3 regions of the Paucibacter hankyongi genome follow, and region 3 is predicted to be linked to each of the others. Evidence: predicted binding sites of a transcription regulator. Region 3 holds the regulator's gene; each other region holds the start of a gene.
The links. The regulator FliA, encoded in region 3, starts transcription of late flagellar genes. The targets are predictions, from matches to a motif close to CTAAAGTTTNNNNNNNNNNNGCCGNTA.
Positions count from the first base shown of each region.

Region 1: WG899_RS16950 (flagellin N-terminal helical domain-containing protein) is a predicted target of FliA. The motif match lies at 6,633-6,659, and genes of this name have one in related genera.
Region 2: WG899_RS02620 (SPM autocatalytic domain-containing protein) is a predicted target of FliA. The motif match lies at 4,031-4,057, and genes of this name have one in related genera.

Region 1 is NZ_JBBHJX010000012.1:137,134-145,077, forward strand. Features, by position in the region: gene WG899_RS16920 (flagellar brake protein) at 1-442, opposite strand, end outside; gene WG899_RS16925 (flagellar protein FliT) at 493-792, opposite strand; gene fliS (flagellar export chaperone FliS) at 848-1,279, opposite strand; gene fliD (flagellar filament capping protein FliD) at 1,580-3,043, opposite strand; gene WG899_RS16940 (flagellin N-terminal helical domain-containing protein) at 3,151-3,996, opposite strand; gene WG899_RS16945 (flagellin N-terminal helical domain-containing protein) at 4,333-5,178, opposite strand; gene WG899_RS16950 (flagellin N-terminal helical domain-containing protein) at 5,573-6,412, opposite strand; gene WG899_RS16955 (tetratricopeptide repeat protein) at 7,183-7,671, shown strand; gene fliB (flagellin lysine-N-methylase) at 7,871-7,944, shown strand, end outside.
Region 2 is NZ_JBBHJX010000001.1:593,044-600,987, reverse strand. Features, by position in the region: gene WG899_RS02620 (SPM autocatalytic domain-containing protein) at 1-3,860, opposite strand, end outside; gene WG899_RS02615 (O-linked N-acetylglucosamine transferase, SPINDLY family protein) at 4,377-6,275, shown strand; gene WG899_RS02610 (type I secretion system permease/ATPase) at 6,295-7,944, shown strand, end outside.
Region 3 is NZ_JBBHJX010000009.1:198,412-206,355, reverse strand. Features, by position in the region: gene flhB (flagellar biosynthesis protein FlhB) at 1-290, shown strand, start outside; gene flhA (flagellar biosynthesis protein FlhA) at 290-2,398, shown strand; gene flhF (flagellar biosynthesis GTPase FlhF) at 2,395-4,071, shown strand; gene WG899_RS15025 (MinD/ParA family ATP-binding protein) at 4,109-4,921, shown strand; gene WG899_RS15020 (RNA polymerase sigma factor FliA) at 4,940-5,653, shown strand; gene WG899_RS15015 (methyl-accepting chemotaxis protein) at 5,680-7,113, shown strand; gene WG899_RS15010 (GGDEF domain-containing protein) at 7,196-7,944, opposite strand, start outside.

The sequences.
Region 1 (7,944 bases), on a different contig from region 3:
GGAATGCTTGGCGGCGCTGGAAGCGGTACATCTGGCTCGGCCAAGGTGCGCGCAGTTCGCTGTCCTTGTCTTTGCCGCTCACCAGCATCAGCCCATCCAAGTCGAACTGCAGTCGGACCTGATCCAGATAGGCGACAGCGGTGACTTCGTTGCCATTCAGCAGGGCTTGCACCCCAATCTCGCCGCTATCGGCGATCAGCGGTGTGAAGCTCTCAAAAGCCAAGGTCGAGGCTTTTTCATCGATGGCTATCAAGCGGGCGCCCAGTCCCTGACCGTTTGGGCTTCGCAGGTCGATTCGGCAAGCCTGGGCTTGCAAGATGCGCAAATAGGCGAGGATCTCGGTCTGAGTTTGAATGCGAAATTCGCTCGGTTCGATCGGGCTATCAGCCGTATCGGACGGAGCGAACTTGGGATTGGGGGCGGTGTGGCTATGGCTGCTCATGCGTGCGGCTGGGCTACCAGCGGCCGAGCCGCCGGCGGCCGGGAGCCTCTTCAGTGGAGGGTTTTGCTCTTGCCGGTCAGCACCTGATTCAGGTCATCCAGCCAAGGCTCGGCCAGATGGCGAATCTCAGCATCATTGACCAGGATGCGTTGCATGATGCGCGTTTTGAGCTTGTTCTCGTCCGGGGCGAGTTTTTCGCTGGCGGCAGCATGCTTGAGCTGGGAGATCAGCAACACGCAAGCACCTTCAAGCTTGACCACTTCGTCCCAATTGCCGGTGCGGGCGGCGCACAACATATCGGCGCTGGCTTGCTCAATGGCTTCGTAATAGCTCAGGAGTTGGGTATTCATCGCGAGTTCCGCTGGAGACTGTAAGGTGGGTGAATAGGGGCTTTGGGTCTGGCGCTTAAGCCGCACGTTGGACTTCAGGCGCTTGGGCAATTGCCGTCCATGCTTCCCGAACGGGGGTGAGGATGCGTTGGCACTCTTCGATGGCCGCGGCGTCACCGTGCAGATTGGCACGCGTCAAGCGCATGCAGAGATAGGCATAGAGTTCGTTCAAGTCGGTGGCCAGCGAACCGGCCTGCATATTCAGGCTGGCCTTTAGGCCTTCGTCCAGAATCCGCACGGCGCGGCTCAGCGAACGGTTCTTCAATTCGGTGTTGCCGGTTTCGATGGCGCTGCGGGCCTGGTTCATCGCATCGAACACGCCGTCAAACAGCATGCTGACCAGACGGTGAGGACTGGCGGCTTGGACATCAGTTTCCAGGCCCACCTTGCGGTACATCGAGGCCCGTTGGGTACGCGATGCAAAAGGGGACGCTGAGTTGCCGTACATAGAGTTCTTTCGATTAGGGCCTTGTTGTTTTAGTTTTCGACCTCGCAGGCGCAAACTTGAGTGACGCGAGCGACTTGTGCGTACGACTTTCGGGCTCGTTTTGAAAGTGTTTGTGACGGGCGTGATTTCTGCCCACTCTGGGCAGGAGAGCTCGGATTCGGGCAGGGTCTAGTCAAGGCCAATGGATCGGCTACGTGTGTCTGCAGAGGGGGCTTTTTCGGCTAACCAACGAAAAAGCGGCCTCGTAAGAGGCCGCTTTGCATGGGATAGTTGGTGTATCGGACAGTCGGGCTCGCCGTGCTATCCCTGCCCCACTAAATTTTTCATCTGTTGAGACACATAGGTCGACAGGCCGCTGAGTTGCCCCATCTGCACATCCAGTGCGGTGTAGCGGGCGCGCAGCCGTTTTTCGGTCAAACCGACCTTGGTCTCTAGTCGTTCCGAGGCCTTGCCGTTGTCGTCGATGCTCTTTTTCAACCCAGCCTGGCGGGTGGTGATGCGGCCATCTACGCCTAACACTTGGTCCGCGAAGCTGCGCAACTGTTGGGCCAGCCCGTTGTTGCTGCTATTGCCGCTGTCGGTGCCCATGAACATTTGTTTCAGGCTGCTCAAGTCGGCCACCGCCGCGTCGAGCTTGGTGCTGTTGAGCTTGAGTGTGCCGTCGGCGCTGGGGTCTAGACCGATATCTGAAAGTCGGGTGAATTTTCCGCCCAGGGTTGTCGAGCCCGAGGCGACCGTGCGCATCTGAAAGTTCACACTGACCACCGAGGTGTCGCCCTGCAAGGGCCCGGCGGTCTTGCTGCCAGCATCGTATTTGGTTTGATCCCGCATCAAGGTCGCGACCGTGTTGTAGGCGGTCATGAAGTCGTTGATGGTCTTTTTGATGGCTTCCTTGTCGGCGCCGATGGAGAGTGTCACTTCGCTGCTGGTGGTTTTGACCAAGCCGATCGTCAGGCCCTGAATGGAATCCTTCAAGGTGTTGGTGGGAGAGTCAATTGCCAGGCCATTGAGCAAGACGCTGGCGTTGCCGGCAGCCTGGTCTTTTTTCATGATCGCCATATCGCCGGCTGGATCGTAGGCAAGCGAAGACAAGCCGTCGTTGTCAATGACGCCATCTGTATCCAAGACGCTGACACGAAAGCCATTGGTTTCGCCAGTTTCAGTGGAGCGCATGACCAAGCGTGAGCCGCTGCTGTCGGTGACGATGGACGCTTGAACGCCGGCGCCTAAGCTATTGATCTTGTCACGGATCTGGCTCAATGAATTCGCACCGTCAATCACGTCGAACGAGACCGCCGTGGCCCCGGCTTTGGCCTCGAACCCGGGCAGGGCGGCCGGCTGGCCGGGTGCGGGGGCAGGGGCTTCAACCCATTTGCCCAGTTCGATGGTGATGCGGCCTTGGCCGATGGGGCCCGTACTGGGGAGCACTTTGCTGGAGATCGATTGTGCGGTGGCCAGACGGTTGACTTGCACCGCAATATTGCCGGCAGGAGCATCCGCCCCGGGAGTAACGGTGACGGAACTGGTGTCGCTTGACGTGCCCGAATTGGCTCCCCAAGTGCCCACCGAAGTCAGCTTTCCTGCGGCATCGCGCATGGCCGAGAGTGCGGCTTGCACCTTGCCATACGACGACAACTGGGTTTGGAGTTTGTCGGTGCGGGTCTTGAGTTGATTGATCGGCGTGCGCTCAACGGCCACCAACTTGCCAATCAGCGTCTCGATATCAAGGCCGCTGCCGATTCCCGCCGACGTAATGCTAGGCATGAGAATGCTCCAAAAAGCGCTGAAAGTACAAAAGACCGATAGGCAAGTGCACTATCGGCCAATTGATTGAAAAACTTGAGGGCGCAAAGACACCTCGGGCCAAAAACTTAGCCTTTGAGCAGTGACAAAACCTGCTGCGGCAGCTGGTTTGCCTGCGCCACCATGGCATTGCCGGCCTGCTGAAGAATCTGCGTGCGACTGAGGTTGGATGTTTCCGACGCGTAGTCGGCATCCATGATGCGGCTGCGTGCCGCGCTTTGGTTTTCCACCGACACCTGCAGATTGGCGATCACGGCCTCGAAGCGGTTTTGCGACGCACCCAAGGTGGCGCGCTGGCTGCTGATGGTATTGATCGCAATGTCGATGTTGTCGATCACGACCTTCAGGGCAGCCGTGTCTGACGCATTGTTAATGGCAGAGCCGGTCACCGCAAGCACGGTGGCGTCGGCGGTTAAGTCCGATGTCGACACGACGATGGTGTCTTCTGCCCCGGTGTTTGGGCCGACCTGGAATTCCTGCGGCAAGGTGGCATCGGCACCGAGGATTTTCTTGCCGTTGAAGGTGGTACCGGCCAGCACCCGCGTGATTTCATTCGCGAGTTCGCCGTACTCCTTGCCGATGGAGTCCAAGTCGGTGGTGGTGTTGGTCGCGTTGCGAGACTGGACCGACAACTCGCGCATCCGCTGCAAGGTGTCACCGACTTTGGCCAAGGCGCCTTCAGCTGTTTGAGCCAGCGAAATACCGTCGTTGGCGTTTCGGATCGCTACATTCATGCCGCGTACTTGGGCATGCATACGTTCGGCAATCGCCAGGCCGGCGGCGTCATCCTTGGCGGAGTTGACACGCATACCCGAGGACAGACGCTGCATCGACACCCCAAGGGAGCCTTGCGACATATTGAGATTGCGCTGCGCATTCAGCGAGGCAATATTGGTGTTAATGGTCTGGGGCATTTGAGCACTCCTACTTGTTCCGCTAACTTCCGGTCGAGCCGGCGTCTTACTGCAAGCACTGTCCCTGGGGCTATGCACTTGCTTAACCGCCCGGCCTTTTCAAGATGGCTGCCTTATCTGGCCGTCACTTGTTCCGAACGTCGGGTTCGTCATGTAATTCAACCCGATGGACAAATTCTCTGAGTGCTTGATCGTTTCAAAAGCCCGAATAGTGGGCAAAACCACGGCCAAAAAAAAGCTCCGCGTCCGACGTTAAGTCGGGCCGCGGAGCGAGAGTAGAGGTGGTGGAGTCAGCGTCAGTTTTGCGTCTGACTCTTCTGGCGGATCGCGCTAGGCTTAGCCGCCGCGCAGCAAGGACAGAACCTGTTGCGGCATTTGATTGGCTTGCGAGACCATTGCGGTGCCAGCCTGTTGCAGGATCTGCGCTCGACTCAGATTGGCGGTTTCCGAGGCGTAGTCGGCGTCCATGATGCGGCTGCGAGCTGCACTCTGATTCTCCACTGACACCTGCAGGTTCGAAATTACCGCTTCAAACCGGTTTTGTGCGGCGCCCAAGGTGGCGCGTGTTGAACTGACCGTGTTGATGGCGACGTCGATGTTGTCGATCGTGGCTTTCAGCGTGGCAGCATTCTTGGTGTTGTCGATCACGTCTGAGGTGACCGCGGTGATGCTGGCGTCGGCAGTCAAGTCGGTTGTGGTCACGGTGACCGAGTCGTTGGCTGTGGTGTTGGCTCCTATTTGGAACTCTTGGGCGCCTGCCTGTGCAGCCAGGATGGCCTTGCCGTTGAAGGTGGTGCCAGCCAGCACGCGCTGGATTTCCGCGCCCAACTCGGTGAACTCCTTGCCGATCGAATCCAGGTCGGTGGTGGTGTTGGTGGCATTGCGCGCCTGCACACCCAGCTCACGCATGCGCTGCAAGGCGTCACCGACTTTCGACAGCGCGCCTTCAGCGGTTTGCGCCAGTGAGATGCCGTCATTGGCGTTGCGCACTGCGACATTCATGCCGCGAACCTGGGCTTGCATACGTTCTGCAATCGCCAGGCCGGCGGCATCGTCTTTGGAGGAGTTGACGCGCATGCCGGAAGACAAACGCTGCATCGAGGTGGCCAACGAAAGCTGAGTATTTGAAGCGTTACGTTGTGCGTTCAGCGATGCGATATTGGTGTTGATGATGGAGGGCATTTTCAATCCTTTCGGTGTCTATGACTTGCCGGAAACCCGGTCTCACGGTTCGATAACTAGGCTGCTTGAGGAGGCAGCTTTGCCAGCAGTTGGACAGACGAATCTGCACCTTCTGCACCGTCCGCGTCCTGCCTTTGCACTGGGGCTTGATGCCTTTCGCAATCGGCCGGCTGACCGGACCACGTAGTCCTTTCACTTCCTCGGACTCGCTGAATTTGTTATCGGAGACACTTTGGATTGACTTGAATTCTTTCTTTAGAAAAAGACGCCGCCGAACGCTGAAAAATCGCTAAAGATTTCTAGACGGCGGCGTCAAGGGGCTTGTGCTGGAGGGGTGAGACTTTCCGTTCCTGCGACGACGGGTTTACTCAGGGCCAGCGGTGCTGGCCCGGGGTCATCGAAGCAACGACAGGACTTGTTGAGGCATCTGATTGGCTTGCGCAATCATGGCAGTGCCTGCTTGTTGCAAGATCTGCGAGCGACTCAAGTTGGCGGTTTCCGTCGCGTAGTCGGCATCCAAGATGCGGCTGCGTGACGCGCTTTGGTTTTCCACCGACACCATCAAGTTAGAGATCACCGCTTCAAAACGATTTTGCGATGCACCCAAGGTCGCGCGTTGGCTGCTGATGGTGTTGATGGCCTTGTCGATGTTATCGATCGTGGTCTTCAGCGTGGCGGAAGTCTTGGTGTTGTCGATGGTGTCACTAGTCACGGCCGAGATGGTTGCATCGCCAGTCAGATCAGTGGTGGTCACCGTCACTGTGTCATTTGCGGTGGTGTTGGCGCCGATCTGAAAGTCCTTGCCGCCCGCGCCGCCGCCCAGGATGGCGGTGCCGTTGAAGGTCGTGCCGCCCAGCACCCGCTGAATTTCCGAACCCAATTCAGCGAATTCCTTGCCAATCGAGTCCAGGTCGGTGGTGGTGTTGGTGGCGTTACGGGCCTGCACGCCCAGTTCACGCATGCGTTGCAGGGAGTCGCTGACCTTGCCGAGCGCGCCTTCAGCGGTTTGCGCCAGCGAGATGCCATCGTTGGCATTGCGCACCGCCACATTCATACCGCGCACTTGCGCGGTCATGCGTTCAGCGATGGCGAGGCCGGCAGCGTCGTCTTTGGCGGAGTTGACGCGCATGCCAGATGACAAGCGCTGCATTGAGATAGAAAGAGAGTTCTGTGAAGTTGCAACATTGCGTTGCGCATTCAGAGAGGCAATATTGGAATTGATGATTGCGGGCATGATGTGCTCCTGTTTCAGCTACAAAAGTTCCCGGCTGAGCGCCGACGTGATTCGAGCGTCCGATGGGGACACCCGGGATACAGGCTGATGGTCTTTCGACCTTGACCTGCCTCGCCCGGCGCCAGTTAACCGTTGCAGCCCCGCACCACAAGATTTGGGGTGCTCAACTAGCGGCCTCCTTACCGGACCACGCGCCTGTTTCCAGACCCGTTAAGAGTGGTATCGGACAACGCCAAGAAGAACTTAAGCGCTGTTTGTCAAGAGGCTTGATCTGTTGATAAGCGCCGGGGTTTTTGGCCTGTTCCTTTGATTGCTGCGGATGTTCAGTTTTGGGGCTGATTCGCGGTCATCGGTCGGGCCTTGCGGCGCTAGAGGCTGGGTGGTACTGGCTCGGGCGAAATCCTTTTGGGAACAAGTAGCGTTGTTGAAACAGCAGCGCGCCGATGGCGCTGAGGGAGGGCTTGCAGGAGGAGCATCCTGTTCATGCGCTCTGAGTTGTTTTCGGCAGGCGGGCGTGGCAAGAGGTTTTGAGAAACGCCAGCTAGGCGGCCTTATTCGCTCGATTGCTTTTGTCCACCGAGCCTAAAGTTAGCGCCATTGCTGTCGAGTCGTGCGCGCGCACCGCGCGCTTCCTGATCAGCAAGCGAGCAGATCCGATTCGGCTTTCAGCGAGTCGGTCCCGATAGAACTGATCTTGAATGACCCGTCCGGTCACTTGCTGCACTTGTTGTGGTCCCGGGCGATGACTGAACTTCAAACCGGAGAATCACATGCAAGCAATGACGCAAGCCAATTCACAGGCGCTGAACCCGTCGAACCCGCCTTCGGTGGCGCAGGAAGCTGCTCACCGCATCAGCGATGAGGCCGCCTTCTTGCTCGCCCGTGCCCGCAATATGGCTTTTGCCGAAGCGGCTCAGGGCCGGTTGGGCCAGGGCTTGACCTTGCTGCAGGATGCGCTGGAGACGGAGCCCTTGGCGCATGAGTTGCTTAGCGATATGGCAGCCTTGCTGCTCAGCGCCGGCGAATTGACCCACGCCGAGGCTTATGCCCGCAAGGCCTTGGCAGTGTCACCCGATCATGGCGCGAGCCTGTATACCTTGGCTTTTGCACAGTCCGGCCAGAAGGCCGCTGACGAAGCGCGGCAGACCTTGCGGCATCTGCTCCAGGGCGATGCTCTGCGCAGCCTGTTGCATGAAGCCCCAGACCTGTTGCCGGTGGCCATGACCGAGTTGTCTCGTCTGGACGCCTTGCTGGGCTGAAGCGAATACGCGATTTCTGCGCCTTCTGGTGCGCCATGGTATCAACCTGAGCGCCTCCAGCGGCCGAACACACATAAGTTGACCGCGAGCGGTCATGACTCGCCATTTTTGCGCTTGAGTCGATGCAGCGCCCAAGTCGAGGCGCTGCGGTCGCGCCTGCCGTTTCATGGTGTGGCCGAGAAGCGAGGGAATTCAGACCATGGGTCGTTTCAGTCCCGTTGTACAAGCGCCGCGCTATTTGAAGCAATTTCAGTGCGTGGGTTCGGCATGTCC
Region 2 (7,944 bases), on a different contig from region 3:
TCGGTGGACAGACCGGCGGCCTGTGTGGAGGTGATCGAGGCGAACTGCGTGGCCGACAGGGCGTTGAGGTCTTGCGTCTGCAGATTGCCGAGCTGATCGGAGTTGAGCACGCGCAGCTGATCGGTGCTCAGCGCCGCGAACTGAGCGGGGATGAAGGCATTGAGGTCTTGCGTGGCCAGGCTGCGCAGCTGATCAGAGTGCAGCGCGGTGACCTGCGCGGTGGTGAGTGCTGCGAGCTGGTTCGGCGCGAGCGCGGCCAGCGTGGCGGTGGACAGGGCACGAATGACCGCGGTGGAGATGGCGGTGATGTCAGCGGTGTCGATGGCGCCGATCTGGTCGGTGTTGACCGCCAGGCCGCCGAGTTGAGCGGCGGAGAGCGTGGCGACCTGGGCGGAGCTCAGGGCGGCGATCTCAGCCGTGCTGAAGGTGTTGAGCTGATCAGAGGAGAGGGTCTTGATCTGATCCAGGGTGAGGGCCGCGACCTGATCGGAGACGAGGGCCTGGACCTGATCGGTGGAGAGCTTGGAGATGACCGAGGTGGACAGCGCGCGCAAGTCGGCACTCTCCAGCTTGGCGACCTGATCGGTGGTGAGGCCAGCGAGCTGCGTGGAGCTGAACTGTGCGAACTGGCCGGTGGTCAGGGCGTTGAGGTCCTGGGTGGCGAGGTTCTTGATCTGATCGGAGCTCAAGGCGCCGACCTGGTTGGAGGTCAAGACTTGCAGTTGAGAAGGCGTGAGGGCGGCCAGGGCGGCATCGCTCAGGGCCCGCACGGTGGCGGTGGAGATGGCGCCGATGTCGGCGGTGTCGATGGCGGTGATCTGGTCGGTGTTGATGGCCAGGGCGCCGAGCTGAGCGGCGGTCAAGGCGGCGACCTGGTTGGAGGTCATGGCCTTGAGTTCAGCGGCGCTGAAAGTGACGATCTGATCGGTGGAGAAGGCCTTGATCTGATCGGAGGTGAGGGCCACGACCTGCTCGGAATTGATGGCCTTGACCTGATCGGTGGAGAGCTTGGCGATGACCGAGGTGGACAGCGCGCGCAAGTCGGCGTTCTCCAGCTTGGAGATTTGCTCGGTGTTGAGTGCGCCGACCGAGTCGGTATTGAGCGCGCCCAGCTGAGCCGAGCTCAGGGAGGCGAACTGAGCGGTGCTCAGGGCGTTGAGGTCTTGCGTCTGCAAGTGGCCGAACTGATCGGAGGTCAGACCCTTGAGCTGCTCGGTGGTGAGGGCAGCGAACTGCGCCGTGGTGAAGGCATTGAGGTCTTGCGTGGCCAGGGCGCGCAGCTGATCGGTGCTCAGGGCGACGATCTGCGCGGTGGTCAGGGCGGCCAACTGGGCGGGCGAGAGCGCAGCCAAGACGTCAGTGGACAAGGCGCGCACCACAGCCGTGGTGATGGCGGTGATGTCAGCGGTCTCGATGGCGCCGATCTGGTCGGTGTTGAGGGCCAGACCTGCCAGCTGGGTGGAGCTGAGTGCAGCGACTTGGGCGGAGGTCAGCGCGACCAGCTCCGAAGTGCTGAAGGTGTTGAGCTGATCGGTGCTGAGCGTCTTGATCTGATCGGTGGTGAGGGAGGCGACCTGATCGGAGACGATGGCCTTGACCTGATCGGTGGAGAGCTTGGAGATGACGGAGGTGCCCAAGGCCCGCAGATCGGCCGTCTCGAGCTTGGAGATCTGCTCGGTGGACAGACCGGCGGCCTGTGTGGAGGTGATCGAGGCGAACTGCGTGGCCGACAGGGCGTTGAGGTCTTGCGTCTGCAGATTGCCGAGCTGATCGGAGTTGAGCACGCGCAGCTGATCGGTGCTCAGCGCCGCGAACTGAGCGGGGATGAAGGCATTGAGGTCTTGCGTGGCCAGGCTGCGCAGCTGATCAGAGTGCAGCGCGGTGACCTGCGCGGTGGTGAGTGCTGCGAGCTGGTTCGGCGCGAGCGCGGCCAGCGTGGCGGTGGACAGGGCACGAATGACCGCGGTGGAGATGGCGGTGATGTCAGCGGTGTCGATGGCGCCGATCTGGTCGGTGTTGACCGCCAGGCCGCCGAGTTGAGCGGCGGAGAGCGTGGCGACCTGGGCGGAGCTCAGGGCGGCGATCTCAGCCGTGCTGAAGGTGTTGAGCTGATCAGAGGAGAGGGTCTTGATCTGATCCAGGGTGAGGGCCGCGACCTGATCGGAGACGAGGGCCTGGACCTGATCGGTGGAGAGCTTGGAGATGACCGAGGTGGACAGCGCGCGCAAGTCGGCACTCTCCAGCTTGGCGACCTGATCGGTGGTGAGGCCAGCGAGCTGCGTGGAGCTGAACTGTGCGAACTGGCCGGTGGTCAGGGCGTTGAGGTCCTGGGTGGCGAGGTTCTTGATCTGATCGGAGCTCAAGGCGCCGACCTGGTTGGAGGTCAAGACTTGCAGTTGAGAAGGCGTGAGGGCGGCCAGGGCGGCATCGCTCAGGGCCCGCACGGTGGCGGTGGAGATGGCGCCGATGTCGGCGGTGTCGATGGCGGTGATCTGGTCGGTGTTGATGGCCAGGGCGCCGAGCTGAGCGGCGGTCAAGGCGGCGACCTGGTTGGAGGTCATGGCCTTGAGTTCAGCGGCGCTGAAAGTGACGATCTGATCGGTGGAGAAGGCCTTGATCTGATCGGAGGTGAGGGCCACGACCTGCTCGGAATTGATGGCCTTGACCTGATCGGTGGAGAGCTTGGCGATGACCGAGGTGGACAGCGCGCGCAAGTCGGCGTTCTCCAGCTTGGAGATTTGCTCGGTGTTGAGTGCGCCGACCGAGTCGGTATTGAGCGCGCCCAGCTGAGCCGAGCTCAGGGAGGCGAACTGAGCGGTGCTCAGGGCGTTGAGGTCTTGCGTCTGCAAGTGGCCGAACTGATCGGAGGTCAGACCCTTGAGCTGCTCGGTGGTGAGGGCAGCGAACTGCGCCGTGGTGAAGGCATTGAGGTCTTGCGTGGCCAGAGCGCGCAGCTGATCGGTGCTCAGGGCGACGATCTGAGCGGTGGTCAGGGCGGCCAACTGGGCCGGCGAGAGCGCGGCCAAGACGTCAGTGGACAAGGCGCGCACCACAGCCGTGGTGATGGCGGTGATGTCAGCGGTCTCGATGGCGCCGATCTGGTCGGTGTTGACCGCCAGGCCAGCGAGCTGAGCGGCCGAGAGCGAGGCGACCTGGTTGGAGGTCAGCGCAGCCAACTCAGGCGTGCTGAAGGTGTTGAGCTGATCGGTGCTGAGGGCTTTGAGCTGGTCCGAACTCAATACCTTGACTTGCTCAGAGTTCAGTACCTGCACCTGATCGGTACTGAGCTTGGCCACAGCCGAGGTGGACAGGGCGCGTAAGTCGGCGGACTCGAGTTGGGCAATCTGGTCGGTTCGCAAGCCCACGATTTGGGTCGAGCTCAAGGCGCCAAACTGGGCGCTGCCCAAGGAGTTCAGATCTGCCGTGCTCAGCTTGCTGATTTGATCGCTGCTGAGGGCTTGGGCTTGGTCTGTTCTGAAGGCCGCGAATTGTGCGGTGGTCAGTGCATTCAGGCTGTTGGTGGAGAGGTTGCGGATCTGATTGGAGGTCAGAGACGCGACTTGGCCGGTGGTGAAGGCCGCCAGCTGTTCGTTGAGCAGGCCGGCGAGTTGCTCGGTGGTCAGCTTGGCCACTGCGGCCGTGCTGATCAGGCGCAAGTCTCTTGTTTCAATCGCGAAGATATTGGCGGCCTTGATGGCTGAGATGGCCAAAGGATTGATGGCCGACATCTGGGTGGTGGTCAAGGCCACCAATTGGTCAGGGGTGAAGGCAGCCCAGTCTTCAGTTGTGAAGTTCTGAATGGTCAGGGTCGACAGACCGGCAATCTGCTCGGGGGTGTAAGTCGTAACGACGGATGCCATGATCTGCTCTCCTGAACTTTGTGTCTTCAGCAAGTCTTTGTCTTGCTGTGGTGTCTGGGTTCTTGTCCTCTGGGGACAAGTGAATACATCGATCTGCCCGGGGTCGCCTGCGCAAAAATTGCGATGCTGACCGGGCGTATCGCCGAGGCTTTACGCTTCAATCAGTCTGTTATCGGTTTTCTTTAGCTTGGCTTGAGCCGAGTCAAAAACAGGCGAATGCCCGCATGCCGAGGCACGCCACTCGCCCGGTTCTAGGTTTCGCCATGTTGTTCTGAATGCTGAGGTGACGAAGCGGTGATAACCGCCTCAAAACTGGACTTTTCGCGATTGAGGGCTCAAGTTCTGCTTTGGGATGCCGATACCCAGGACGCAGCCAGTGGGGTTCTTTGCGCAGAGTCGCCGTGGGTATGGGCGCATTTGCAGAGGTTTTCGCCACCTAATCCAGCGCTAGCTCCAGGGCCGTGGCTCATAACATGCAGTGAGCTTTCAAGAACCGTTTCAACGGAAGAAACTGCCATGGATATGCCCGCACCATCTCTTCAGTCCTCAACTGCGCTGCAACCGGAGTTGGAGGGCTTGCTTGCGCAAGCGAGAACTGGGGCTATGGCGCTGAGCGACTTGATGACCAAGGCGTCTGAGCTGCAGGCCGGTGGGCGCGCTGAGTGGGCAATTCAGCTCTACCAAACCTGGGTGGAGGGCAATGCAAGCTCGCCATTCCTGCCCATTGCCTGTTACAACTGGGGCACGCTCTTGGGCGCGGCCCGTCGCCATACCGATGCCGAGCAGGTTTACCGTCGCGCGCTGGCCCTGAGCCCGGCTTTTTACCAAGCCCGTTTGAATCTGGGTCATCAACTGGAACACACCGGCCGCGTCGAAGAGGCCCTGACGGAGTGGCGCACCGTCGATGAAGCCTTGGGCATCGGCCCTGGTCAAACACTGAGCGACGACTTGATGGAGTTGAAGCTCCATGCGGTCAACAACTCGGCTCGCTTGCTGGAAACGCACAAGCAGTTTGCGCAGTCCCAGGCTTTGATGAGGCGCAGCCTGGAATTGAATCATCGCCAAAGCGATGTGATTCAGCACTATGTGCACATCCGCCAAAAGCAGTGTGATTGGCCGGTGTACCAGCCGGTTGGTCAAGTGACCCATAACCAATTGTTGGTGGGGACATCTTTGCTGGCCATGTTGAGTGCCAGTGATGATCCGGCGTTGCAGCTGATGGTGGCGCAGCGCTTTGTGCATGAGAAGGTGCTGGCCCACAAAGACAAGCCGTTGCATACCCAAGCCGTTTCGCGTTTGGCCCGACAAGGTCGGATCAAGGTGGGCTATCTCTCGGGCGATCTATGCATGCATGCGGTCGGCCTGCTGACGCCGGAATTGTTTGAGTTGCATGACCGCGAACGCTTCGAGGTGTTTGCTTTCTGCTGGAGCCGAGAAGACGGCACAGCACAGCGCGCGCGCATCTTGAAGGGCATGGATCACCATGTTCGCCTCGCTGGTGTGGATGACTTCACCGCCGCGCGCTTGATCGCTCAAGCGGGCATTGACGTTTTAGTCGATTTGCAAGGTCTGACCAGCGGCGCCCGGCCCAATATCTTGGCCTATCGCCCGGCTCCAATTCAGGTCAGCTACCTGGGCCTGCCGGCGACTTCGGCTTTGCCGGGCGTGGATTGGATCATTGCCGACCGCTTTGTGATGCAGCCTGAGTACTTGCCTTACTGCACTGAGAAGCCGATCTACCTGGACAACTGCTACCAAGTCAGCGATCGGCAGCGGGAGGTGGCGTCGCCGCCAAGTCGCTCGACGTACAACTTGCCTGAATCTGCCTTTGTCTTCTGCTCCTTCAATAACAACCACAAGTTCAGCGAAGAGGTGTTTGGCAGCTGGATGAGGATACTCAAGCAGGTGCCCAATAGCGTGCTGTGGTTGTTGGCCGATAACGAATGGTCCAAGGCCAATATGATCCAGGCCGCCGCAGCCCAGGGCATTGCTGAAGATCGATTGATCTTCGCGCCACGGGTGGCCCCTGCGGAGTACCTCGCCCGCTTTGCTTTGGCTGACCTGGTGCTGGATACCTTCCCTTACAACGCGGGCACGACGGCCAGTGACTGTCTGTGGATGGGCACCCCCATCCTGACGCGCTCGGGCCGAACCTATATCTCTCGCATGGCGGGAAGTCTGCTCACGAATGTGGGCTTGCCCGACCTGATCACCTATTCCTTGGCGGAGTATGAGCAGCGCGCGGTGCAGATCGGCCTGAACCCGGCGCGGGCCCAGTCTTACAAGCGCTACCTGACCGAGCATGGTCGGCAATCAAAGCTGTTTGATATTCCCGGCTTGGTTCGCGACCTGGAATCCAAGTTTGAAACGATGGCTTTGGACCATAGGCGAGCAGCTGTCGGCAGCTCCGACTGAGTTGCCCTGAAGGATTGTGGTGAGCAAACGAAACGATTCCTTCTTTGACGGCCCCAGGCCTGCGGGCGGCTCAAACGCGCCGAGTCTTTACCTCGCGGCGGACCGTGAAACAGCCCCGGCGGCCGAGCCGACGCCTGAATGGCAGAAGGAAGCGCAAGGCGATATCGGCAACCCGCTGCTGCAGGCCATGGTTTGGCTGACTCAGCATTATGGGCTCGCACGTTCAGCAGAATCGCTTTTGGCGGGTGCGTCGGTCGATGGGACATTGGGCCCTGATCAAGCGATGCGCATGATGCGCGAAGCGGGCTACAACGCCGGCTTGGTTCGCCGAAAAATTGATGACCTCAACCCCTTGTTGATGCCATCGGTCTTGCTGCTCAATGACGGCGACGCCTGTGTGCTGGTGCGTCGCTTGGATGCAGCGCAGCCTCAGCCCGAAGGGCGCTATGAAGTGCTTTTTCCCGGTGCAGAAGCCAATATCTGCACGGCAAGCTCGGCCGAGCTAGAGGGCGAATACAGCGGCTTCACTATGTTGGTGACGCCGCAGGAGAAGTCCCAAGCTCATACACGTTCCGACCCCCATTTGCGCAGTCATGGCCCGCATTGGTTCTGGGGAACGGTCAAGCGCTTCATTCCGTACTACCGTGCGGCCATGCTGGCGGCCTTGTTGAGCAACGTCTTGATGTTGGTCTCGGGTCTGGTGACCTCGGTCATCTACGACAAGGTGATTCCGAACCAGTCTTTCGTGACCCTATGGACACTGGCGATTGGTGCAGCCTTGGCGTTGGTGTTTGATTTGTTCGCGCGTCAGTTAAGAGCCCATTTGATTGATTTGGCCGGCCGTAAAGTCGATTTGATCGTGGGTGCCAAGCTGTTCCGCCAGTCGCTCGGCGTTCGCATGGAGTTCAAGCCCAGTTCGGCCGGGGCCTACGCCCACACCATCGGACAGATCGAGTGCGTTCGGGAGTTCTTCACTTCGGCGAGCATGTCGGTGGTGTCGGACCTGCCCTTCATCATCATCTTTATCGGCATGACCTTCATCGTGGGCGGCCCCTTGGGCTGGGTGCCCGCCTTGGCGGTGCCCGTCATTTTGGGCATCTCGTTGCTTATGCAAAAACGCATGCGCGCGGCCGTCAATGAAAACATGGGCGAAATGGCCGATCTGCACGGCACGCTGGTCGAGGCCGTAGAAGGGCTGGAAGATTTGAAGACCTCGGGCGCAGAAGGTCGCTTTTTGCGTCGCTATGAAACCACCTCTGCCGCCGCCGCCGAATCCGCGATGCGCAGCCGTGATATGCATGCCTGGAACAGCAATCTGTCCAGTACTCTGCAGCAAGCGATCACCATGATCATGTTGGTCTGGGGTGTCTATCTGATCAAGGACGGCGTGGTGACTGCTGGTGCCTTGATCGGAGCCGTGATGTTTGCCGGCCGGGCGATCGCGCCCTTGAGTATGGTGGTGAGCCTGGCGGCCCGCTACCAAGGCGCGCGTGCCGCGATGTCCTCGCTGGATCTGTTGATGGACAAACCGACCGAGCGGGAGTCTGACCGCAACTATGTGCCGCTCAACAAGTTCAGCGGCAGCATTGCGCTCAACGATGTGGGCTTTGCCTATCCGGCCGAGGGCAATGCGGTGGCGCCCAAGGTTCTGAAGAACGTCACTTTGAAG
Region 3 (7,944 bases):
CGATGAAGATCCGCGATCTGGCCAAGGAGTCCAAGGTGCCGGTGCTGCAGTCGCCGGTGCTGGCGCGGGCGCTCTATGCCCATGCGGAGCTGGACAAAGAAATCCCGGTCAGCTTGTTCTCTGCCGTGGCCCAGGTGCTGGCCTATGTCTACCAGCTCAAGGCCGCCATGGCCGGCCGTGGACCGACGCCGGATCTGCCGAATCCACCGGTGCCGCCGGAACTCGACCCGCACAACAAACCTGGCTCGGGCTTGCCAGCCGACCCCGATCTGGAAGGTGACGAAGAATAATGAACGCGCTGATCGCTCAATTGCAAACATTGCTGGGGCCACGGGCGGCCGTGCTGAGCGCCCTCGGCGCACCAATTGCCGTCATCTTGGTGCTGTCCATGATGGTGCTGCCGCTGCCGCCATTTGCACTGGACCTGATGTTCACCTTCAACATCGCCATGGCGGTGATGGTGATGATGGTGGCGGCCAATATGGTCAAGCCACTGGACTTTGCGGCTTTCCCGACCGTGCTGCTGCTGACCACCTTGCTGCGCTTGTCGCTGAACGTCGCTTCCACTCGTGTCGTCCTGATGGAAGGCCACACCGGCACTGGCGCCGCTGGCAAAGTCATCGAGGCCTTCGGGCACTTCTTGATTGGCGGTAACTTCGCCGTCGGTTTGATCGTGTTCGCGATTCTGGTGGTGATCAACTTCATCGTGGTTACCAAGGGTGCGGAGCGGATTGCTGAAGTCGGCGCGCGTTTCACCTTGGATGCGATGCCCGGCAAGCAGATGGCGGTGGACGCCGACCTGAACGCCGGCCTGATCAACGAGGCCGAAGCCAAGCGTCGCCGCGCCGAGCTGGGCGACGAGGCCGACTTCTTCGGTTCCATGGACGGTGCCAGCAAGTTCGTGCGTGGCGATGCCGTCGCGGGCATGCTGATCCTGGTCATCAACATCGTCGGCGGCTTCATCATCGGCATGGCTCAGCACGGCTTGTCGGCCGGCCAGGCCGCCGATTCCTACATCCTGCTGGCGGTGGGTGACGCGCTGGTGGCCCAGGTACCGGCCTTGCTGATCTCGGTGGCTGCGGCCATGGTGGTGTCGCGCGTGGGCACCGATAAAGACATCGGCAGCCAGATCGGTCGCCAGGTCTTTGGCTCGGCCAAGTCGCTGGCTATCACCGCGGGTGTGATCGGCATGCTGGGCCTGATTCCGGGCATGCCGCATCTGGTGTTCTTGCTGATCGCCGGCGGCATGGGCTATCTGGCCTGGTGGCTGCGCACCCGTGATCAGGCCAAGGCCAGGGCCGAGATGGCCAGCGCCGCCGCGCCTGTGGTGCCGACCGGTGAACCGAATGGTGAAGCCAGCTGGGATGACTTGATCCCGATCGACACCCTGGGCCTGGAAGTGGGCTATCGCCTCATCAGCCTGGTCGACAAGGCCCGAGAGGGCGACTTGCTTAGCCGGATCAAGGGCGTGCGCCGCAAATTCGCGCAGGAGGTGGGCTTCCTGCCGCCTGCGGTGCATATCCGTGACAACCTGGAGCTGCGACCCAGCCAGTACCGCCTGAGCCTGCGTGGCGCGGTGGTGGGCGAGGCCGAGGCCTTCCCGGGCATGTGGCTGGCCATCAACCCTGGGCACGCCACCCAAAAGCTGATCGGCACCCAGACCACCGACCCTGCTTTTGGCCTGCCGGCGGTCTGGATCGAAGACCGGCAAAAGGAAATGGCGCAAATGGCTGGATTTACCGTGGTTGATTGTTCGACCGTGGTGGCCACCCATCTCTCACACTTGATGCAGGTCCACGCAGCTAAGTTGCTGGGCCGGGTCGAGACCCAGGCACTGGTCGAACACCTGACAAAACAAGCGCCTCAACTGATCGAAGACGTGATTCCAAAAATGGTCGGCATCGCAACATTGCAACGAGTTCTCCAGCTGCTGCTGGAGGAGGGCGTGCACATCCGTGACATGCGCTCCATCGTCGAGAGCATTGCCGAGAACAGCGCTGCCGCCGGTGTGGCCAATGACCCGGCCGAGCTGGCCCGCCGCATCCGCACCCACATCGCCCCGGCCATCGTGCAGCAGATCTATGGCCCGGTGAAGGAGCTGGACGTGATCGCCCTGGAGCCTGAGCTGGAGCGTCTGGTCACCCAGGCCCTGAATTCCCCCCACGGCGCCGCCCTGGACCCCGGTGTCGCCGACACCCTGGCCCGCAGCGCCGCCGAAACCTCGCAAGCCCAGGAAGACCGTGGCGTGCCCGCCTGCTTGCTGGTGCCCGACCTGATCCGCGCCCCCATGGCCAAACTGCTGCGCCGCGCTGCGCCGCGCCTGAAGGTGCTGGGTCACAGCGAGATTCCTGAAACCCATTCCATCCGTATCGGTTCCATCATCGGAGGCACGGCATGAACGTCAAACGCTTTACCGCTAAAACCTCCCGCGAAGCCATGGCCCTGGTGCGCCGGGCCTTTGGTGATGATGCCGTGGTGCTGTCCAACAAGCCTTGCGCCGAAGGCGTCGAGGTCTTGGCGATGGCGCCGGAAGGCATGTCGCAGATAGAGCGTGTGGCAGCCACTGCCCCACGCGTGGCAGCCCCAAGCCGTGTGCAAGCCCGTCCGGCTGCCGAAGCACCCGAAGCGAACGCCTCGCGCAGCTTTGCCGCGCGTACCGGTCAGCGTCAGGAGCCGAGCTTTGGCTATGCCGACCCGGTCAACGCCGAGGTCGATCAAGATGTGCAGACGCTGGCCATGAGCACCTTGTCCTTCCAGGACTATGTGCGTGAGCGCGTGCTCAAGCGTCGCCAGGCCGAGCTGGATGGCCGCCCCGATCCGATCCACAGCGCTGCTGTCGCAGCCGAACCTGCTTTCGAGCAACCCGGCGTTAGCTCGATCAGCGCGATTCGTCAGCAGCGTGCTCAAGCCGCCTTGCAGGCGATGCAACCACGGCGTGCCGAAGCCGCTCCGGTGGCGCCTCCGGCAGCCCCTGCGCGCCGCGCTCCGCCTGTGCTGCGCGACGAGATCCGCGTGCCCGCCATGCAGCGTGATCTGGCCGGCATGGCCGATCTTGGTCAAATGAATGAGCTGGCCGATCTGCCCAACCGTGGCCGTCGCGATCAGCAAGACATGATGAACGAGCTGCGCTCGATGAAGGGTCTGATCGAAGAGCGCTTCGGTGCCTTGGCCTTCATGGAAAAGCTGCAGCGCCAGCCGGTGCAGGCGCGCCTGACCCAAAAGCTGCTGGAAATCGGCTTCTCGCCCGCCTTGGTGCGGAAGCTGGTGGAAGGCTGCCCCGCCGAGTTCAAGGGCGGGCCGAACGAGGCCGCCGACGAAACCAGTTGGGCCGCCAATGTGCTGTCTCGCAACCTGATGACCGACGAGGCCAGCCCGGCCTTGGAAGAGCAGGGCGGCGTGTTCGCCTTGATCGGCTCCACCGGCGTCGGCAAGACCACCACCACCGCCAAGATCGCCGCCGCTTTCGCGACCCGCTTCGGCGCCGCCAATCTGGGCCTGATCACGCTGGACGCCTACCGGGTTGGCGCACACGAACAGCTGCGCGCCTATGGCCGCATCTTGGGCGTGCCGGTGCACACCGCGCATGACCGCGCTTCCTTGGAAGACCTGCTCGAGCTGCTGTCCAGCAAGAAGATGGTGCTGATCGACACCGCCGGCATGGCCCAGCGTGACACCCGCACCAACGAACTGCTCGACATGCTGGCGCACCGCAGCGTGCGTAAGATTTTGGTCGTCAACGCCGCTCAACAGGGCGAGACGATTGAAGACGTGGTCAGTGCCTGGCGCGCGTCTGAATGCCACGGCGTGGTCTTGTCCAAGATCGACGAGGCCGTCAAGCTGGCTCCTGCGCTGGACACGCTGATCCGCCACAAGCTGAAGGTCTTGGGTGTGACCAACGGTCAGCGTGTGCCCGAAGACTGGCACCGTCTGTCGTCTCAGGCTCTGGTACAGCGCGCGCTGCGTGCCGTGGCCGCCGGCGCCTGGCGCATGGACAACGCCGACGTCAACCTGATTTTTGCCGGTGGGCCCGCGCTTGGCCCCCAGCACGCGGCCGCCATGGGCGCCTTCTAAGCCGCCCCGCCGATCAATAAAAGAATTGGACAGCATCATGCGCGACCACTACCTCCCCCACCACTCCCTGGCCCCGCAAGATCAGGCCGACGGCCTGCGTCGTTTGTTCGCCAGCTCGCGTGTGCGCTTCATCCCGGTGGTCAGCAATCCGCATGTGGTGGGTTCCGGCGTGTTGCTGGAGGGACTGTGTGCCGCCTTCGCCGAGCTCGGTCTGCACACCCTGGTGGTGGACGCGGGTGAGACTTCGCCCAAGCCTTCCGAGCTGGCCTCGGTGGACCTGAGTTCTTGCGTGGACCGACTGTCCAAAGATGTGTCCTACTTGGCAGCCCGCGGCCTGCCGATGCGCTATATCAATGCCAATGGCTCGGCTGCTCAGTTTTTGGAAGCGGTGACCGATGCCGCACCGCACGCCGATGTGGTTTTGCTGCACGCCAGCGCCGCCGAGTTGGCGCGCGTGGTGGCCTTGCGCGAAGTGCGCCCGGTGCTGCTGGCCGACACCGACACTCAAAGCGTCACCCATGCCTACGCCGGCATGAAGTGGTTGGCCAGCCGTGCCGGCCTGATGGTCTACAGCCTTTTGCTGGCCAGCTCGCCGCAGCTGCGTTTGTCTGACCGGATCGCTCAGCAGATCAGCAGCTGCGCCGATGGTTTCCTCGGTGCGGTGCTGCGTGACTGGGCCTGCATGGACCCGAAATGCCCACCGACCGCACCGATTGCCCCTGAAGTCCGCCACTTGGCGCGTGAATTGCTGATGGCTGCCCCACCCGGAGCGGCCTTGGAGGCCTCGGTCAACGCCAGCCCACTGCGCCCCGCGCAGCGCTCGCCGTTTTTGTCCGCCGCCACTGTTTGATTGCCGCTGGAGCTGATGATGTATACCGCCAAAGGCCGCCTCGATAATTCCTCACTCATCAAGCAATACAGCCCCTTGGTGCGACGACTGGCGCATCAGATGATCGCCAAGTTGCCGGCTAATGTGGAGATCGATGACCTGATCCAGGTCGGATTGATCGGCCTGACCGATGCCTTGTCGCGGTTCGATATCGGCCAGGGCGTTCAGTTTGAAACTTTCGCCACTCAGCGTATTCGCGGTGCCATGCTGGACGAGCTGCGCGGCGGCGACTGGATGAGCCGCGGCACACGTCGCCAGCAGCGTGAGATCGAAGGCGCGGTGCGCAAGCTCGAGCAAGAGCTGGGCCGCGCGCCGGTGGAGAGCGAAATTGCCTCCGAAATGAAGATCCCGCTGGCCGAGTACCAAGATCTGTTGGGCAAGGTGCGCGGCACGCAGCTGGTGTATCTAGAGGATATGTCCGGCGATGAGGGCGATGAGGACTTCCTTGATCGCCATGTGGCCGACCACAGCAACAACCCGATGCTCAAGTTGCAGGACCACCGTATGCGCGAAGCGCTGGTGGCCGCCATCAAGAACCTGCCCGAGCGTGAGCAGCACATGATGAGCATGTACTACGAGCACGACATGAATCTGAAGGAAATCGCGGTGGTTTTGAAGGTCACCGAGTCGCGGGTCTGTCAGCTGCACAGCCAGGCCATCGCCCGTCTGCGTGTCAAGCTGCGCGACTGGTAAGACGCTGCGCGAAGCTTGCAGCAGACTTGCTGTCGACTCGCCTGAGCCGGCAAGTCGCACAAAAGAACAGCGGGCGGTCGGTGCGACCGCTCTTGGAGGACTACGTGGCACTTTGGTGGAAGCAGAAGCCGGAAATTGAGATTCAAGCGAGCGCGCCGCCGCAGCGGCCTCGGCAAACCGAGTCATCCGAACTGTTGATCCAAGAAATTGCGCGCTCGGCCTCCGGTGTAGGCAAGGACGCGGCCGAGGTCCGCGGTGTGTTGGAAGACACGCAAAAGGTCGTGATGGCGCAGGCCCAGGCGATGGGCGAGCTGTCGAACGATCTCACCGAGGTGCGTCAGGCCCAGCAAGCCATCAGCCAGGCCACCGAAAAATCGCGCTCGGCAGTGTCCCGCGCCAGCACCGCGCTGGAAGGGGTGGGCAACGAGGTGGGCGGCATCGTGCAGACACTGCGCCAAGTGTCGGAAGCCGCGTCAGAGATCACCAAGATTGCCCTGCAGACCCGCCTGGTGGCCTTCAACGCCTCGGTTGAAGCGCGTCGCGCCGGCGAGGCGGGGCGAGGGTTTGGCGTGGTCGCCGATGCGGTGAAGGACTTGGCTGGCAAGGTCGAGAGCTCATCCAAGGCCATCATGGGCACGGTGCTGGCCCTCGATACACGCATTGAGGCCTTCAGCCGCGAATTGCGCCGCGATGCCTCGCAGGCGCAGCAAAGCGCTATCCATCAGGCCTTTGGTGAAGTGCGCAGCGATGTCGATGGCATTGCCGAATCTGCCTTGCAGAGTGAGCGCACTGTGCAAGCTTTGTCTGAGCGTGCGGCCACGCTGGAGCAGGATGTGCAACAGGCGATGATCAATCTGGATGCTGCCTTGTCCTGCAGCGAGCGCTTCTTGAAACTGTCGGAACAACTGATCGAAAAAATCGCGGGGTCGGGGATTGAGGTCGACGACGCACCCTATATCCGCGCGGCTCAAGCGGCCGCCGCCGAGATTTCCACCCTGCTGGAAGGGGCCGTGCAGCGCGGCCAGATCAGCACGGCACAGCTGTTTGACACACATTACCGCCCCGTGGCCGGAAGCAATCCCGCGCAATGTCTGACCGACTTTGTCGACGTCGCCGACCGGCTCTTCCCCGCCGTGCAGGAGCGCATGTTGTCCTTCAGCGGCAAGGTGGTCTATTGCATTGCCGTGGACCAAAATGGTTATGTGGCGACCCACAACAAGAAGTATTGCCAGCCGCAGCGCAGCGGCGATGTGGTGTGGAATACCGCCAATAGCCGCTATCGGCGCATCTTCAATGACCGCACCGGGCTGGCCTCGGCGCGCAATCAGCGGCCCTTCTTGCTGCAAACCTATCGGCGCGATATGGGCGGCGGCAACTTCGTGTTGCTGAAGGAAGTTTCGGCTCCCATCATGGTGGGCGGCAAGCATTGGGGCGGCTTGCGCCTGGCCTTCAACTTCTAAGCTTGCCAAGCTCCGCCGCACAGGCGGGGGCACCCGAGGCGCTGTTGCTAGCGCTGTCTCGTGCGCTTTCGCCTTGCTTGGGTCAAGGCGCCACGCAGGCCTTGTTCTTGCCCGTGTGCTTGGCTTCGTACAAGGCCACATCGGCCCGGTCCAGCGCCGTCTCGAGGGTTTCGCCGGGCCGGTAATGCGTGACGCCGGCCGAGAAGGTGATGAAGACGTCCTTGCCTTCATGCAGGAACAGGCTGCTGGAAAGGGCTCGTTGCAGCCGCTGCAGTACCGCCTGGGCTTCATCCAATGGCGTGGCCGGCAGCATCAGCACAAATTCCTCACCGCCATAGCGTGCCACCAAGTCGCCGGGCCGCAACTCCTTGGAGACGCGCTCGGCCAATGACTTCAGCGCTTGATCACCGGCGCCGTGGCCGAGCGAGTCATTCAGGCGTTTGAAGTTGTCGATGTCCAACAGGGCCAAGGCGATGCGATTGCTCGCGGCCGTCTCGGCGCTAGCTTCCGCGGCACCGTCCGGGCCGGCCTCACGTTCGATCTTGGCTTGCTCCACAGCGAAGGCGGCCAACAGGCCGCGGCGATTGGCAATCTGGGTCAGCTGATCGGTCTGCACTTCATTCGACAAGCGGCGCAACTCGCCTTCCAACTCTTCGACGCGCTGACTCATGCTGCTGGCCCGCTGGTTTTCCAGCGTCAAGCGTTCCTGGGTCTGGCGCACCAGCGACTGCACGCTGCGGCTTTCCTCGACCATTTCGCGCACCACGCCCGCCAGGCTTTCCAGTGAGTCGGCCTTCTCGATCACCTCGGCGTAGCGCCCGACGCTGTTTT